3 regions of the Streptomyces sp. B5E4 genome follow, and region 2 is predicted to be linked to each of the others. Evidence: riboswitches for the same ligand, from Rfam matches in the RefSeq annotation. Region 2 holds a riboswitch; each other region holds the start of a gene.

Region 1 (4,235 bases), on a different contig from region 2:
ACATGCGCCGCCGCGCCCACATGGTCGAACTCGCCCGCGAAGCCTGCGACGGCTCCTTCCTCGGGCAGCGGATCGCCGTGCTGGGCGCGACGTTCAAGCCCGACTCCGACGACGTACGCGACTCGCCCGCGCTCAACGTCGCCGGCCAGATCCACCTCCAGGGCGGCCAGGTCACCGTCTACGACCCGAAGGGCATGGACAACGCCCGGCGCCTCTTCCCCACCCTGCGCTACGCCGGGTCGGCGGAGGACGCGCTGCGCGGCGCCGACCTCGTGCTGCACGTCACCGAGTGGCCGGAGTTCCGCGCCCTCGACGCCGGGCATCTGGCGACGGTCGTCTCCCGGCCGCATCTGATCGACGGCCGGAACACGCTCGACCCGGTGCCGTGGCGCGCCGCGGGCTGGACGTTCCGCGCGATGGGCCGCCCGACGGCGTAGCGCGCACCCGGGCGGTGCCGGCGCGGCGGGCCGTCCCGTACGCCGTGGCCCCGACGCCGGGCACGCAGAGCCCCCCGTTCCGCCGGAAACGGGGGGCTGCGCCGTGCGGGGGACCCTCAGAGGGAGACGCCGTTGTCGCGCAGGTACGCGACCGGGTCGACGTCCGAACCGTAGTCCGGGCTGGTGCGCACCTCGAAGTGCAGGTGCGGCCCGGTGGAGTTGCCGGTGGAACCGACCAGACCGATCTGGTCGCCGGCGCCCACGCTCTGGCCCACGCTCACCGAGGTGGACGACAGGTGGGCGTACTGGCTGTAGCGGCCGTCGTCGTGCTTGATCACGACGGCGATGCCGTACGCGCCGCCGTCGGCGCCGTTGCCGGCCTTGACGACGGTGCCGGAGGTGACGGCCTTGACCGGGGTGCCGGTGCCGGCGGAGAAGTCGACACCGGTGTGGTAACCGCTGGACCACGAGCCGCCCGCGGCCCGGTACGCCGTGGAGAGACCGGCGTCGATCGGGGCGGAGAACCCGCCCGCGGGAGCGGCCTCGGCGGACTGCTCCTCCTGCTGCGGCTCCTCGGCCGCCGGCTCCTCCTGCTGCGCGGCGGACGGCTGGGCCGACGTGGTCTCCGGCTCCTCCAGGGTGACCTCGTCGCCGCCGTCGAACTCGTACTTCTGACCGGGGAAGATCAGGTCCGGGTCGTCGCCGATGACGTCCTTGTTGCCCTCGTAGATCGACTGCCAACCGCCCGCGATGCCGTGCTTGCGAGCAATGTCCCACAGGGTGTCGCCGGAGACGACGGTGTAGTCGCCGGCCTTCTCGTACTTCTTCTCCGGCGCCTTGTCCTGCTTCGGGGCCTCCTCCTTCGCGGCCTGCTCCTGCCGGGCGGGCTGCTCGGACCCGGTCTGCGCCGCGGGCTCGCTGTTCTCGCCACCACCGGTGGAGAGGTCCGGGGCGGGGCCGCCCTGGGTGAGTCCGGCCTGGACCGAGCAGACCGGCCAGGCGCCGGGGCCCTGCGAGGCGAGGACCTTCTCGGCGATCTCGATCTGCTGCTCCTTGGTGGCCTGGTCGGCGCGCGGCGCGTACTGCGTGCCACCGAAGCCCTCCCAGGTGCTCTGCACGAACTGCAGCCCGCCGTAGAAGCCGTTACCCGTGCTGATGCTCCAGTCGCCGCCGCTCTCGCACTGGGCCACGCGGTCCCAGGTGTCGACGGAGGCGGCCTGGGCGTGGCCGCCGGCGATGAGGGGGATGGCGACGCCGGCGCTGCCGGCGGTGATGATGAGGGCCCTGCTGCCCCGGGCTATCCGGCCCAGGCGACGGTGACGTCCGCGTGCGGACATGGACATGCTCCTCTCCGACGCCTGCGAGGTGAGCTGTCGGGTTCGAGCTGGAGATGCCCGGCCATGCGGAGCATGGCTTCACCCCAAGCCGTCCCGCGCTTGCGCGCAGGCCGGCACTTACCTGGGTCCCCCGCTCCTGCCGTGAAAGCTGAAGTGCCTGCCCGTCGCCGCCGACAGGATTCGGCGTTACGGCGACGAGGTACCCGCATCGGTGGCGCGAGCACGGCGAGCACCGTAATCACACAGCCGAAAACAGAACAAGCTGTGAACCGTCATCAAGGCCGTTCCCCACATCACATCGGAATCAGCCCGACAATCGCCACATCCCGCGCCGGTCCTCAAACCCCTCTCCCCGGTGGAGACTTGTCGACATCAGAGGAGTCGGACACATTGCCCCAGGGCGTGAAAATTCTGTGAGTGACTTATGTCACTCTGCTCACTTCTGGACCTCCGCGGGGCCGTCGAGCTGTTCGATGGTGGCGATCGACGGGCCGCGCCGCGCGGCCACTTCGCGCGCCGCCGCCTCGGCGTCGCGCAACACCCGTAGCGCGTTGGCCCACAGCAGCCTGGCCAGGTCTTCTTCCGACCAACGGCGGTGCAGGAGCTCGGCGACGAGGTGCGGATAACCGGCCACGTCGGCGAGGTCTTCCGGCGTGAACGGCGTGCCGTCGAAGTCGCCCCCGATACCGATATGGTCGATTCCCGCCACTTCGCGCATATGATCCAGATGATCCGCCACGGTCGCGGCCGTCGCCTGCGGCCGCGGGTTCGCCTCCTCGAACGCACGCCGCACACGGACCGCTTCGCCGTCCGCACCGAAGGGGTCCAGGCCCCGGGCGCTCATGTGCGCGTCCACCTCCGCGGTCCACGCCACGGCGGCGGGCAGGACGAACTTCGGCACGAACGTGGCCATCGCCACACCGCCGTTGGCGGGGAGCATTTCCAGCACGTCGTCCGGAATGTTGCGTGGGTGGTCACACATGGCGCGAGCGGACGAATGGGAGAAAACGACCGGCGCTTCGGTGACGCGCAGCGCGTGGCGCATGGTCGCGGGAGCCACGTGGGAGAGGTCGACGAGCATGCCGACCCGGTTCATCTCGCGCACCACCTCCTCGCCGAAGGCGGTGAGCCCGCCGTGCCGCGGCTCGTCGGTGGCGGAGTCGGCCCAGTCGGTGTTGTCGTTGTGCGTGAGCGTCATGTAGCGCACGCCGAGCCGGTGGAAGGCGCGGAGGGTGGCGAGCGAGTTGGCGATGGAGTGCCCGCCCTCGGCCCCCATCAGCGAGGCGATCCGCCCGTCGGCCCGCGCCGCCTCCACCTCGTCGGCGGTCACGGCGAGTCGCAGCTCCCCCGGATAGCGGTCGACGAGCTGCCGCACCACGTCGATCTGCTCCAGACACGCACTCACGGCGGCGTCCCCGGCCAGCTCGGTGCTCACGTACACGGACCAGAACTGCGCCCCCACCCCGCCGGCCCGCAGCCGCGGGATGTCGGTGTGCAGCCGCGCACTCTGGTCGACGGCGATGTCGCGCCGGTCGATGTCGTACGTCACCTGCTCGCGCAGGGCCCAGGGAAGGTCGTTGTGCCCGTCGACGACGGGGTGCGCCCGCAGCACCTCGCGCGCACGCGCGATGAGTTCGCTGGTCATGGGGTCGTCCTCCCTGCGCGGATAGCGTGAGGTACACGCTATCCGCGCAGGCTGACAGCAGGGCGACCGGGCCCGGATCGGACGGTGTGTCAGGTGGCGGGGGTGGTTTTGCGGCGGAGACGGGCGCCCTTCTCCTGGGCCTGGGCGTTCAGATCCTCCTGGAACGTCGTCATCCGGGCGCGGAGGTCCTCGTCGTGGGTGGCCAGGATGCGGGCGGCCAGGAGGCCCGCGTTGCGGGCGCCGGCCACGGAGACCGTGGCGACCGGGACGCCCGCGGGCATCTGGACGATCGAGAGCAGGGAGTCCATGCCGTCGAGGTACTTCAGGGGCACCGGGACGCCGATGACCGGGAGGGGGGTGACGGAGGCGAGCATGCCCGGGAGGTGGGCGGCGCCGCCGGCGCCGGCGATGAGGGTGCGCAGGCCGCGGGCCGCGGCCTGTTCGCCGTAGGAGATCATCTCGCGCGGCATCCGGTGCGCGGAGACGACGTCGACCTCGTACGGGACCTCGAACTCGTCGAGGGCCTGCGCCGCCGCCTCCATGACCGGCCAGTCGGAGTCGGAGCCCATGACGATGCCGACCAGCGGGCTGTTCTCCGCGCTCATACGATGCTCATTCCGTGATCGTCCCCCGCAGGTAGTCGGCGGCGTGGCGGGCGCGTGCGCGCACGTCGGCCAGGTCGTCGCCATAGGTGTTGACGTGGCCGACCTTGCGGCCGGGCTTCACGTCCTTGCCGTACATGTGGATCTTGAGCCCCGGGTCCCGGGCCATGCAGTGCAGGTACGCCGGGTACATGTCGGGGTAGTCGCCGCCGAG
Region 2 (4,235 bases):
CTGTCCCGAGGTCCGGCGCATGCTGCGGTTCACCGCGGCCGACGTCTTCGAGCGGCCCCAGCGGATGCTCCACACGATCCGCGCCGCCCTGGGCGAGCTCGCCGCCGGGGACCCGCGTGGTGCCGCCGGCGCTGCTGCGGCTGCCACCGCGGCTGCCCACGCAGTTGCCGGTGCGGCTGCTCGTGCCGGTGCCGCCGCCAGCGCCGGCGCCTCCGACGCCGCTTCTGCCACCGCGGCTGCGTGAGGCGCCGCAGGGTTTCCCGGCGATGTCCGTGGTGCGTGGCAGGGTGGCCGCCATGGACGCCCATGTCAGGAACATCGTGCTCGACTGCGCCGACGCCCGCGAGCTTGCCGACTTCTATACGCAGTTGCTCGGCATGCGGGTCATTCGTGACGACTGGATGGTGATCGCCAAGGACGAAGACAGCTTTCCACGGCTGGCATTCGAGGAAGTCGCCGGCTACCGGCCGCCGCTCTGGCCCGACTTCGACCGCACCTATCCCCAGCAGATGCACCTCTGCTTCGGCGTCGACGACTCGACCGCCGCGGGCGAGCTGGCGCTGCGGCTCGGGGCCACGCGGCTCTCCGAAGCGGGTGGCAGTTGCCCGGTGTTCGCCGATCCCGCCGGGCATCCGTTCTGTCTCTGCGGGCCCGGGGAGTAGGCCCCGGGAAAAAGCCGACGGCCCTGGTGTCGGGGGGTCGGCCACCAGGGCCGCCGGCGGTCTCGGTGCGCGCACGGACGCCACGGGGGAAGGTGCGTACGGGCACGCCGGAGACGTGGGAAAGGGGTTATGGGGGCTTGCGGTCCGTGCGGCGGGCGCCCGTCCCGGCCGAGAAAGCCGGGGCACCGTGCCCGCCGCGTCGGTCAGACCGGGGCGCCGTTGTTGCGCAGCCAGGCGAGGGGGTCCACTGCGTCCCCCCCGCCGGGTCGTACCTCCAGGTGCAGGTGCGGGCCGGTGACGTTGCCCGTGGCGCCTACGCGCCCGATGACGTCTCCGGTCGTGACCTCACCCGAGGACTGGATGATGGAGGACAGATGGCAGTACCAGACCTCGGTGCCGTCCTCCAGCGTGAGGACGATGCGGTAGCCGTACGAGCCGGCCCAGCCGGCCTCGGTGATCGTGCCGCCGTGCACGGCCTTGACCGGCGTGCCGGTGGAGGCGGCGAAGTCCTGGCCCGTGTGGCCCGCGGCCCACATGTCGCCGGACTCGCCGAACGTCGAGGTGAGCGTGTAGTTGGCGACCGGGGCGACGTAGCTGGCGGCGAGCTTGGCGAGGCGCTCCTCCTCCGCCTTGCGGCGGGCCTCCTCCTCCGCCTTGCGGCGGCGCTCCTCCTCCAGTTGGCGCTGGCGCTCCTCTTCCTGCGCCTTCGCCTCGGCGGCCTCGTCGGCCGCCTGCTGGGCGGCCTCGGCCTGGGCGGCCGCGCGGGCAGAGGCGTCGGCCTCCGCCTGCTGCTGCTCCGCCTGCTGCAGGATGCGCGCCCGCAGGGCCTCGCCGGAGTCGGCGGGCTGGGTCGCGGTGTCGGTGTCGCCGGCGTAGCTGACCTGGGTGAGCGGCGCCGTGGTGACGACCGTGTCGGAGGCGGGCTCTTCCTCGCTCGGTATCAGGTCGCCGACGCCCGGCAGGCTCTCCGCGTCCGGAAGTTGGGCGCTTATCCGGTTCGCAACGGTGTCGACCTGGTCGGGCATGGATATCGCGACCGGCGGCTTCTCCTGCGCGGTGGCGATGCTGCCCGCGCCGACGGCGGCGAAGACGCCGACGCCGAGTACGGCGCCGCTGCGCGCCATGCTGCCGCCGCGCTGCCGGGGGAGGCGCCGACGGCCGCGAGAGGGAAGGTCGTCCTCGGGGAGGACTTCGTCGACCGGCTCTTCGGCGGCGTAACCGGTCGGCGCATACCCCTCGGGGGCGTAGCCGCCGGACGCATTGCCGTCGTAGCCGTAATCGTCATAGCCATGGCCGTAGCCAGGCCCAGACCTGTAGGACGCCACGAAGGCGTACTCCTTTCCTTCCTTCTCGCCTACCGGGTTAGCTGACGGGTTCGGAGCAGGAAGGTCTCCTACGGGCCGCCTCCTGGCGGAGGTTGGCCCGATTCACCCCAAGGTGGTGGTTCCCCGGTTCCCTAGGTGTTGCCGTTGCTGCAGTTGTGACGCGTGCGGGATTCGGCGACGGCGCACGGTGCCGCCTCTTACGACGGCAGTGACGACCGCGCTGCGTTACCGCACGCTAGCGGACGACGGCGTTCGATTCCAAGTCGTTCCCGTTATTCAGTTGTGCTTCACCGCGGACGATCCGGGCATGTACCAGCGGAAACGGACAAGTTGACGGGCTGATTACGCGCGGTGAGGTCCGGTCGTTAGCTGATCGTGCATCAGTTGTTATGCGGAGGGGCGCTATTCCACTACGGAGCGTGAAGGGGCGAGGGCGGGTCCGACGGCTCTCCGAACGGTGTACGAGAGCGGGCGAGGGCGAACAGCGCCATGTCGTCCGCGACCATTCCGCCCGTATAGCGGGTCACGTCGTCCAGGAGGCTGTCCAGCAGTTCGTGCGGTCCGTCGAAGACCAGGCCGTCCAGCCGCGTCAGCGGGTCGTAGAAGACGCCCGCCTTGTTCCGCGCCTCGGTCACGCCGTCCGTGAACAGGACGAGGGCCGTTCCCGGCGGGAACGCCACTTCCAGCAGTTCGTCCGGCCACGTGCCCAGCTCGCCCATGCCCAGCGGCAGCGCGTGCTCGTGCGGGTGCAGCGTGCGCGCCGCGCCGTCCGGCCCCAGCAGCACGGGCGCCGGATGGCCGCGGTTCAGCAGCCGTAGCGCGCCGCCCTCGCGGTCGACCTCCGCCAGCACCGCGGTCGTGAACCCCTCCACCCGGTCGAGGCCGCTGCGCCCCGTCTCCTGGCGCTGCAGCGCGCGTTCCAGCCGCCGCGCCACCCCGGCGAGCCCCGCCTCCTCCTCGGCCGCCTCCCGGAAGGCGCCGATGACGACGGCCACGGACTCCACCGCCTCCAGCCCCTTGCCGCGTACGTCGCCGATGATGCAGCGCACGCCGTACGGGCCCTCCTGCACGGCGTAGAGGTCGCCGCCGATACGGGCGTCGGCGTCGGCGGCCTGGTAGCGGGCGGCGACCCGCAGGGTGCCGAAGCCGTCCGGCGGGTTCGGCAGCACGGCGCGCTGCGCGGCGACGGCGACGTGGCGGGAGGACGTCAGCCGGCGGTAGTTGCGCTGGATGAGGACGTTGATGCCGATCGCCAGGCCACCGAGCACGGCCTGCGACACCATCTGGGTGATCGCACCGGGGGCCGTGGCGGTGCCGTTGAGGACCTCAAGTGCGACATACACGACAAGGGTGGAGACGGCGACCGCCACAGTGCCGCGCAGGGTCAGCAGCGCGGCGGCGAGCAGCGGGGTGGTTTCGAAGACCGGCGACGACCTGAGCCCCTGCGGCGTGAACCAGAAGAACAGCGTCCCAGCGACGATCAGCCCGGCGGGCAGCCACCGCAGCGCCCACTGGACGTGCCCCTCGCCCCCGCCGGTCACCTCGGAGCGGCGGAGCCGGCCCGACGTGTCCAGCGCGCCGCTGCCCGCGCGGTAGGCGCGCCCGTTGCCATAGTGGCCGCGCCCTTCCCGGTACGGGCCGCGCCCTTCCCGGTACGGGCCGCGCCCTTCCCGGTACGGGCCGTGGCCCTCGTGATCCGGCTCACCGCCGTCCTGTCCGCCGCGCCCGCCCGCGTCCCGTTCCGCGCCCTGCGTGCCGTCCTCCCGCACCGGCTGCACCTGCTCTCTCTTGCGCTGCCGTTCCTGCGCTGTCCTCCCTGCGGCCGACACGCGGACCCTCACCGTCGTCCCTCAGGGTTTCGTGCCCTGGGAGGGCCGGCGACCGCGGGGGGCCAGGCGGGTGACAAGCAGCCTTACAGCGAGGGTCGCGGGCAGACAGTCGCAGGAGACGCGAGCCGGCGGACCGCAGCCAGAGGGTACAGCCGAGCGGGCACACCGCCGGCCGGAACCGGCGCGCGCCGGTTCCGCGCGCCCCGGCGGGCGTCGTCAGGCGAGCCGTACCGGGAAGGACTCCAGGTCGTTCTGCGTCATCACCGGCAGGTTCCGCAGCTCCCCCAGCGGCACCGCCGCCCGCAGCTCCGGGAACCGGGCGAAGAGCGCCGGCAGCGCCACCGCCGCCTCCAGCCGCGACAGCGCCGCGCCGGGGCAGATGTGCGGCCCGTGCCCGAAGGTCATGTGCCGGATCGGCG
Region 3 (4,235 bases), on a different contig from region 2:
CCCGTAACCACGGCAAGGGCCCGCGAGGCGGCGTCGCCCGCGCGGTGAAGAAGATGCGGGCCTACCTCGCCGAGCTGATCCACCGCAAGCGCGCGGCGCTCGGCGGGGGCGACGCCGCGGACGACGACCTGATCTCCGGCCTCATCCGCGCCTCCGACGAGGGCGAGAAGCTGACGGAGAACGAGGCCGCCGCCATGGCGTTCATCCTGCTGTTCGCGGGCTTCGAGACCACCGTCAACCTGATCGGCAACGGCACGTACGCCCTCCTCACCCACCCCGTCGAGCGTGCCCGGCTGGCCGCGGATCCCGCGCTGCTGCCCTCCGCGGTGGAGGAACTGCTGCGCTACGACGGCCCGGTGGAGATGGCGACGTGGCGGTTCGCCACCGAGCCGCTGGAGATCGGCGGGCAGCGCGTCGCCGTGGGCGATCCGGTACTCGTCGTGCTGGCCGCCGCCGACCGCGACCCGGCACGCTTCGCCGACCCCGACAGCCTGGATCTGTCGCGGCGTGACAATCAGCACGTGGGCTACGGCCACGGCATCCACTACTGCCTCGGCGCCCCCCTCGCCCGTCTGGAGGCGCAGACCGCCCTGGGTACCCTGCTGCGCCGCCTTCCCGACCTGCGGCTGGCGGGCGAGACGTCCGAATTGCGGTGGCGCGGCGGGCTCATCATGCGCGGCCTTCGGACGCTGCCGGTGCACTTCGGCCGTTCTCTGTGATCTGCGCGTGACTATCAGGCGATCAACTTGTGATCGGAGGTAGTTCGGTATTAAGTTCGGCCACTGGCTCGAACACACAGGGAACGAAAGGCACTCGCATGCGCTCGGGTAACGGACGCCACCGACGTCCCCGCCAGGCCCCCGCGTTCGTCGTCGCGGCCGGGGCGACCGGGGCGGGTCTCGCCCTGCCGCTGCTGGGCGCGAGCGGCGCGAGCGCCGCCGACGCCGGCACGTGGGACCGGGTCGCCGAGTGCGAGAGCGGCGGGCTGTGGAGTGCCGACGAGGGCAACGGGTACTACGGCGGCCTGCAGTTGACGATGGACATGTGGCAGGAGTACGGGGGCGAGGAGTTCGCCTCGCAGCCCGACTTCGCCAGCCGCGCGCAGCAGATCACGGTCGCCGAGCGCATCCTCGCCGGCATGGGTGCCGACAAGGCGTGGCCGGAGTGCGCCCAGGACGCCGGGCTGCACGGCGACGACGGGGTGCCGGAGGTCGACCCCGGCGCCGAGCTGCCGCTGCTGCCCACGGCGCCGCCGACCCCCGCCCCCGCCCCGGACGACGACTCCCACGGCCGGGACGAGGACCGGCGTACGGACCGCGAGGACGGGGACGACCGCGGGGACGACGGCGACCGCGACGCCCGGAAGTCCACCGAGGGCGGCAAGCACCGCGGCGGCCAGGACCCGGACGAGCGTGACCGCGGCTCCGGCGAGTCGACCGGCCGTGACGACGGCGCCCCCTCCGCCGAGGGCTCCGGCCGGCACCGCGCCCCGGACGCCTCCGCGACCCCCACCCCGTCCGAAGCCCCGTCCTCGCCCGGCGCCCCCGAGGGCCCGCGCGAGGCCGTCGAGACCCCCGGCGCCTCCCAGTCGCCCAACGCGAACGAGCTGCCGGAACCCGGCCGCGAGTGGATCGCGGAGATCCCCGGCGACACGGAGAAGCGCGGCGAGGACCGCCAGGGCGGCGACGCCGCGGCGGGCGACGGCAGTTATACCGTCCGACCGGGTGACACCCTCTCGGAAATTGCCAGAGAGCATTCGCTGTCGGGCGGATGGTCCGAATTGTACGACGGGAACAAGAACTCCCTGGGTAAGGACCCCGACACCATCAAGCCTGGTCAGGAACTCGAATTGCGCGGGAACTGAACAGCGGGCGGGTAAAGTCGGCGCGGATTAGTCATATTTGACGTAATCGGCTGACCGGGCTACCTGACGGACGTAAACCGGGCGTGGCGCTTTCCGAGGTCTTTGAATCGCACACGCCTATGTGCTTACCGTCACATCGCTCGCCAACGCGAGTCCCGGTGATCGCCTCACGCCGAATCCTGTCGGCGTTCACCCGGGTCACCTGTGCATGAAGCACCGCTGACAGGAGCGGGGGACCCACGGTAAGTGCCGCTCCGGTCCAACGAGAAGGCGGACCGGCGGCTTGGGGTCAAGCCGCACGTATGACGTACGGCCGGGCACTCACAGCCCGCACCCGACAGCTCACCTCGCAGGCGTCGGTGAGAAAAGAGCATCATGCTTCTTCCTGCCGGAACGGGTAAGCACCGCCGTCCCGCCGCACAGGCACGCCTGGGCACGCACTCCCGCATGGCCGTCCTCGTGGGCGCCACCGGAACCGCGTTCGGGCTGCCGGTGCTCGGCGCCCAGAACGCGGTCGCGGCGCCGATCGATACGTGGGAACGGGTGGCCGCCTGTGAGTCCGGAGGAGATTGGGCGACGAATACGGGGAACGGCTATTTCGGCGGCGTCCAGTTCTCCCAGACGAGCTGGGCCGCCGCCGGCGGCCGCAGCTACGCCCCGCGCGCCGACCTGGCGACGAAGCAGCAGCAGATCGCCGTCGCGGAGCGGCTGCTGTCCATGCAGGGCCCGGGGGCGTGGCCCAACTGCGGGCCACGCGCGGGCCTGGCCGCGGGCAGTCCGGCCGCCGGGCAGATCGTCCCGCCGGCGCCCCAGGACGCCCCGCAGCAGCAACAGCAGAGCCAGCCGCAGACCCAGTCGCAGCCGGCCCCGCAGGCGCAGGAGCAGGCGCCGCAGGAGGCTCCGCAGGGCACCGAGGCCCGCGGCGCCGGCGAGCAGACGCAGCCGGAGTCCCGCACGGTCTTCCGCGGCTTCTACTACGAGGTCCGCGAGGGCGACAGCCTCGACGACATCGCCCGGCGGCACGGCGCGGAGAGCTGGCAGCAGTTGTACGAGGACAACAAATCGGTCGTCGGCGAGGACCCGGACCTGATCCGGCCCGGCCAGAAGCTGAAGGTGGGCTAGTCCGGCGCGCGGGCGGGCCGCACCGGGCCGCGAACCGGCCGGCCCGCCCGCGCCGTGTGCACCGCCGCCTCCCCTGCCGCCCGGCACGCCACGGCGGTACGGCGCGGCCGTCCCGGCCCGTCCGGTGCGCGGGCCGGGACGACCACGCCGTACGACGTCGGCTCCCGGGCCGCCGCCCTGCCCCCGGGCCGCCGCCCTGCCCCCGGGCCCGAACCGTCTCGTACCGCGGAATGCGGCCGGGTACGCGCCGGGGCCGTCACCCGGGGCGGCTAGGCTCAGGGCGGAACCCGTAGCGAATCCCTCCGAAGGAGACACCGTGCCGTCCATCGACGTCGTCGTAGCCCGAGAGATTCTCGACTCCCGCGGCAACCCCACGGTCGAGGTCGAGGTCGGCCTCGACGACGGCAGCACCGGCCGTGCTGCCGTTCCGTCCGGCGCCTCCACCGGCGCCTTCGAGGCCCTGGAGCTGCGCGACGGGGACAAGGCCCGCTACGGCGGGAAGGGCGTCGAGAAGGCCGTGCTCGCCGTCATCGAGCAGATCGGCCCCGAGCTCGTCGGCTACGACGCGACCGAGCAGCGCCTCATCGACCAGGCGATGTTCGACCTCGACGCCACCCCCGACAAGTCCTCCCTCGGCGCCAACGCCATCCTCGGCGTCTCCCTCGCCGTCGCGCACGCCGCCTCCGAGGCGTCCGACCTGCCGCTGTTCCGCTACCTCGGCGGCCCCAACGCGCACGTGCTGCCCGTGCCGATGATGAACATCCTCAACGGCGGCAGCCACGCGGACTCCAACGTCGACATCCAGGAGTTCATGATCGCGCCGATCGGCGCCGAGTCGTTCTCCGAGGCCGTGCGCTGCGGCGCGGAGATCTACCACCAGCTCAAGGCCGTCCTCAAGGAGCGCGGCCTGTCCACGGGCCTCGGCGACGAGGGCGGCTTCGCGCCGAACCTCGACTCCAACCGGGACGCGCTGGACCTCATCATCGAGGCGATCCAGAAGGCCGGCTACACCGCGGGCCAGGACGTCGCCCTCGCGCTCGACGTCGCCGCCTCGGAGTTCTACAAGGACGGCGTGTACGTCTTCGAGGGCAAGGGCCGTTCCGCCGCCGAGATGACGGAGTACTACGAGCAGCTCGTCGCGGACTACCCGCTGGTGTCCATCGAGGACCCGCTGTTCGAGGACGACTGGGCCGGCTGGCACGTGCTGACCGAGCGGCTCGGCGACAAGGTCCAGATCGTCGGCGACGAC

The links. A riboswitch is a leader RNA that binds a small molecule or an ion and turns the genes downstream of it on or off. The one in region 2 is predicted to bind cyclic di-AMP.
Region 1: linked by a shared signal. The riboswitch ahead of ABGA99_RS29480 (transglycosylase family protein) and the one ahead of ABGA99_RS34035 (M23 family metallopeptidase) in region 2 are both predicted to bind cyclic di-AMP.
Region 3: linked by a shared signal. The riboswitch ahead of ABGA99_RS29255 (transglycosylase family protein) and the one ahead of ABGA99_RS34035 (M23 family metallopeptidase) in region 2 are both predicted to bind cyclic di-AMP.

The regions. Positions count from the first base shown of each region.
Region 1 covers NZ_JBDPMI010000030.1:62,889-67,123, reverse strand. The annotation lists gene ABGA99_RS29485 (UDP-glucose/GDP-mannose dehydrogenase family protein) at 1-437, shown strand, start outside; gene ABGA99_RS29480 (transglycosylase family protein) at 554-1,774, opposite strand; cyclic di-AMP (ydaO/yuaA leader) riboswitch at 1,778-1,970, opposite strand; gene ABGA99_RS29475 (dipeptidase) at 2,211-3,419, opposite strand; gene purE (5-(carboxyamino)imidazole ribonucleotide mutase) at 3,509-4,024, opposite strand; gene ABGA99_RS29465 (5-(carboxyamino)imidazole ribonucleotide synthase) at 4,032-4,235, opposite strand, start outside.
Region 2 covers NZ_JBDPMI010000044.1:9,881-14,115, reverse strand. The annotation lists gene ABGA99_RS34045 (hypothetical protein) at 1-244, shown strand, start outside; gene ABGA99_RS34040 (VOC family protein) at 297-662, shown strand; gene ABGA99_RS34035 (M23 family metallopeptidase) at 866-1,987, opposite strand; cyclic di-AMP (ydaO/yuaA leader) riboswitch at 1,999-2,174, opposite strand; gene ABGA99_RS34030 (PP2C family protein-serine/threonine phosphatase) at 2,398-3,816, opposite strand; gene ABGA99_RS34025 (cytochrome P450) at 4,033-4,235, opposite strand, start outside.
Region 3 covers NZ_JBDPMI010000030.1:15,441-19,675, forward strand. The annotation lists gene ABGA99_RS29245 (cytochrome P450) at 1-719, shown strand, start outside; gene ABGA99_RS29250 (transglycosylase family protein) at 818-1,864, shown strand; cyclic di-AMP (ydaO/yuaA leader) riboswitch at 2,025-2,235, shown strand; gene ABGA99_RS29255 (transglycosylase family protein) at 2,312-2,986, shown strand; gene eno (phosphopyruvate hydratase) at 3,303-4,235, shown strand, end outside.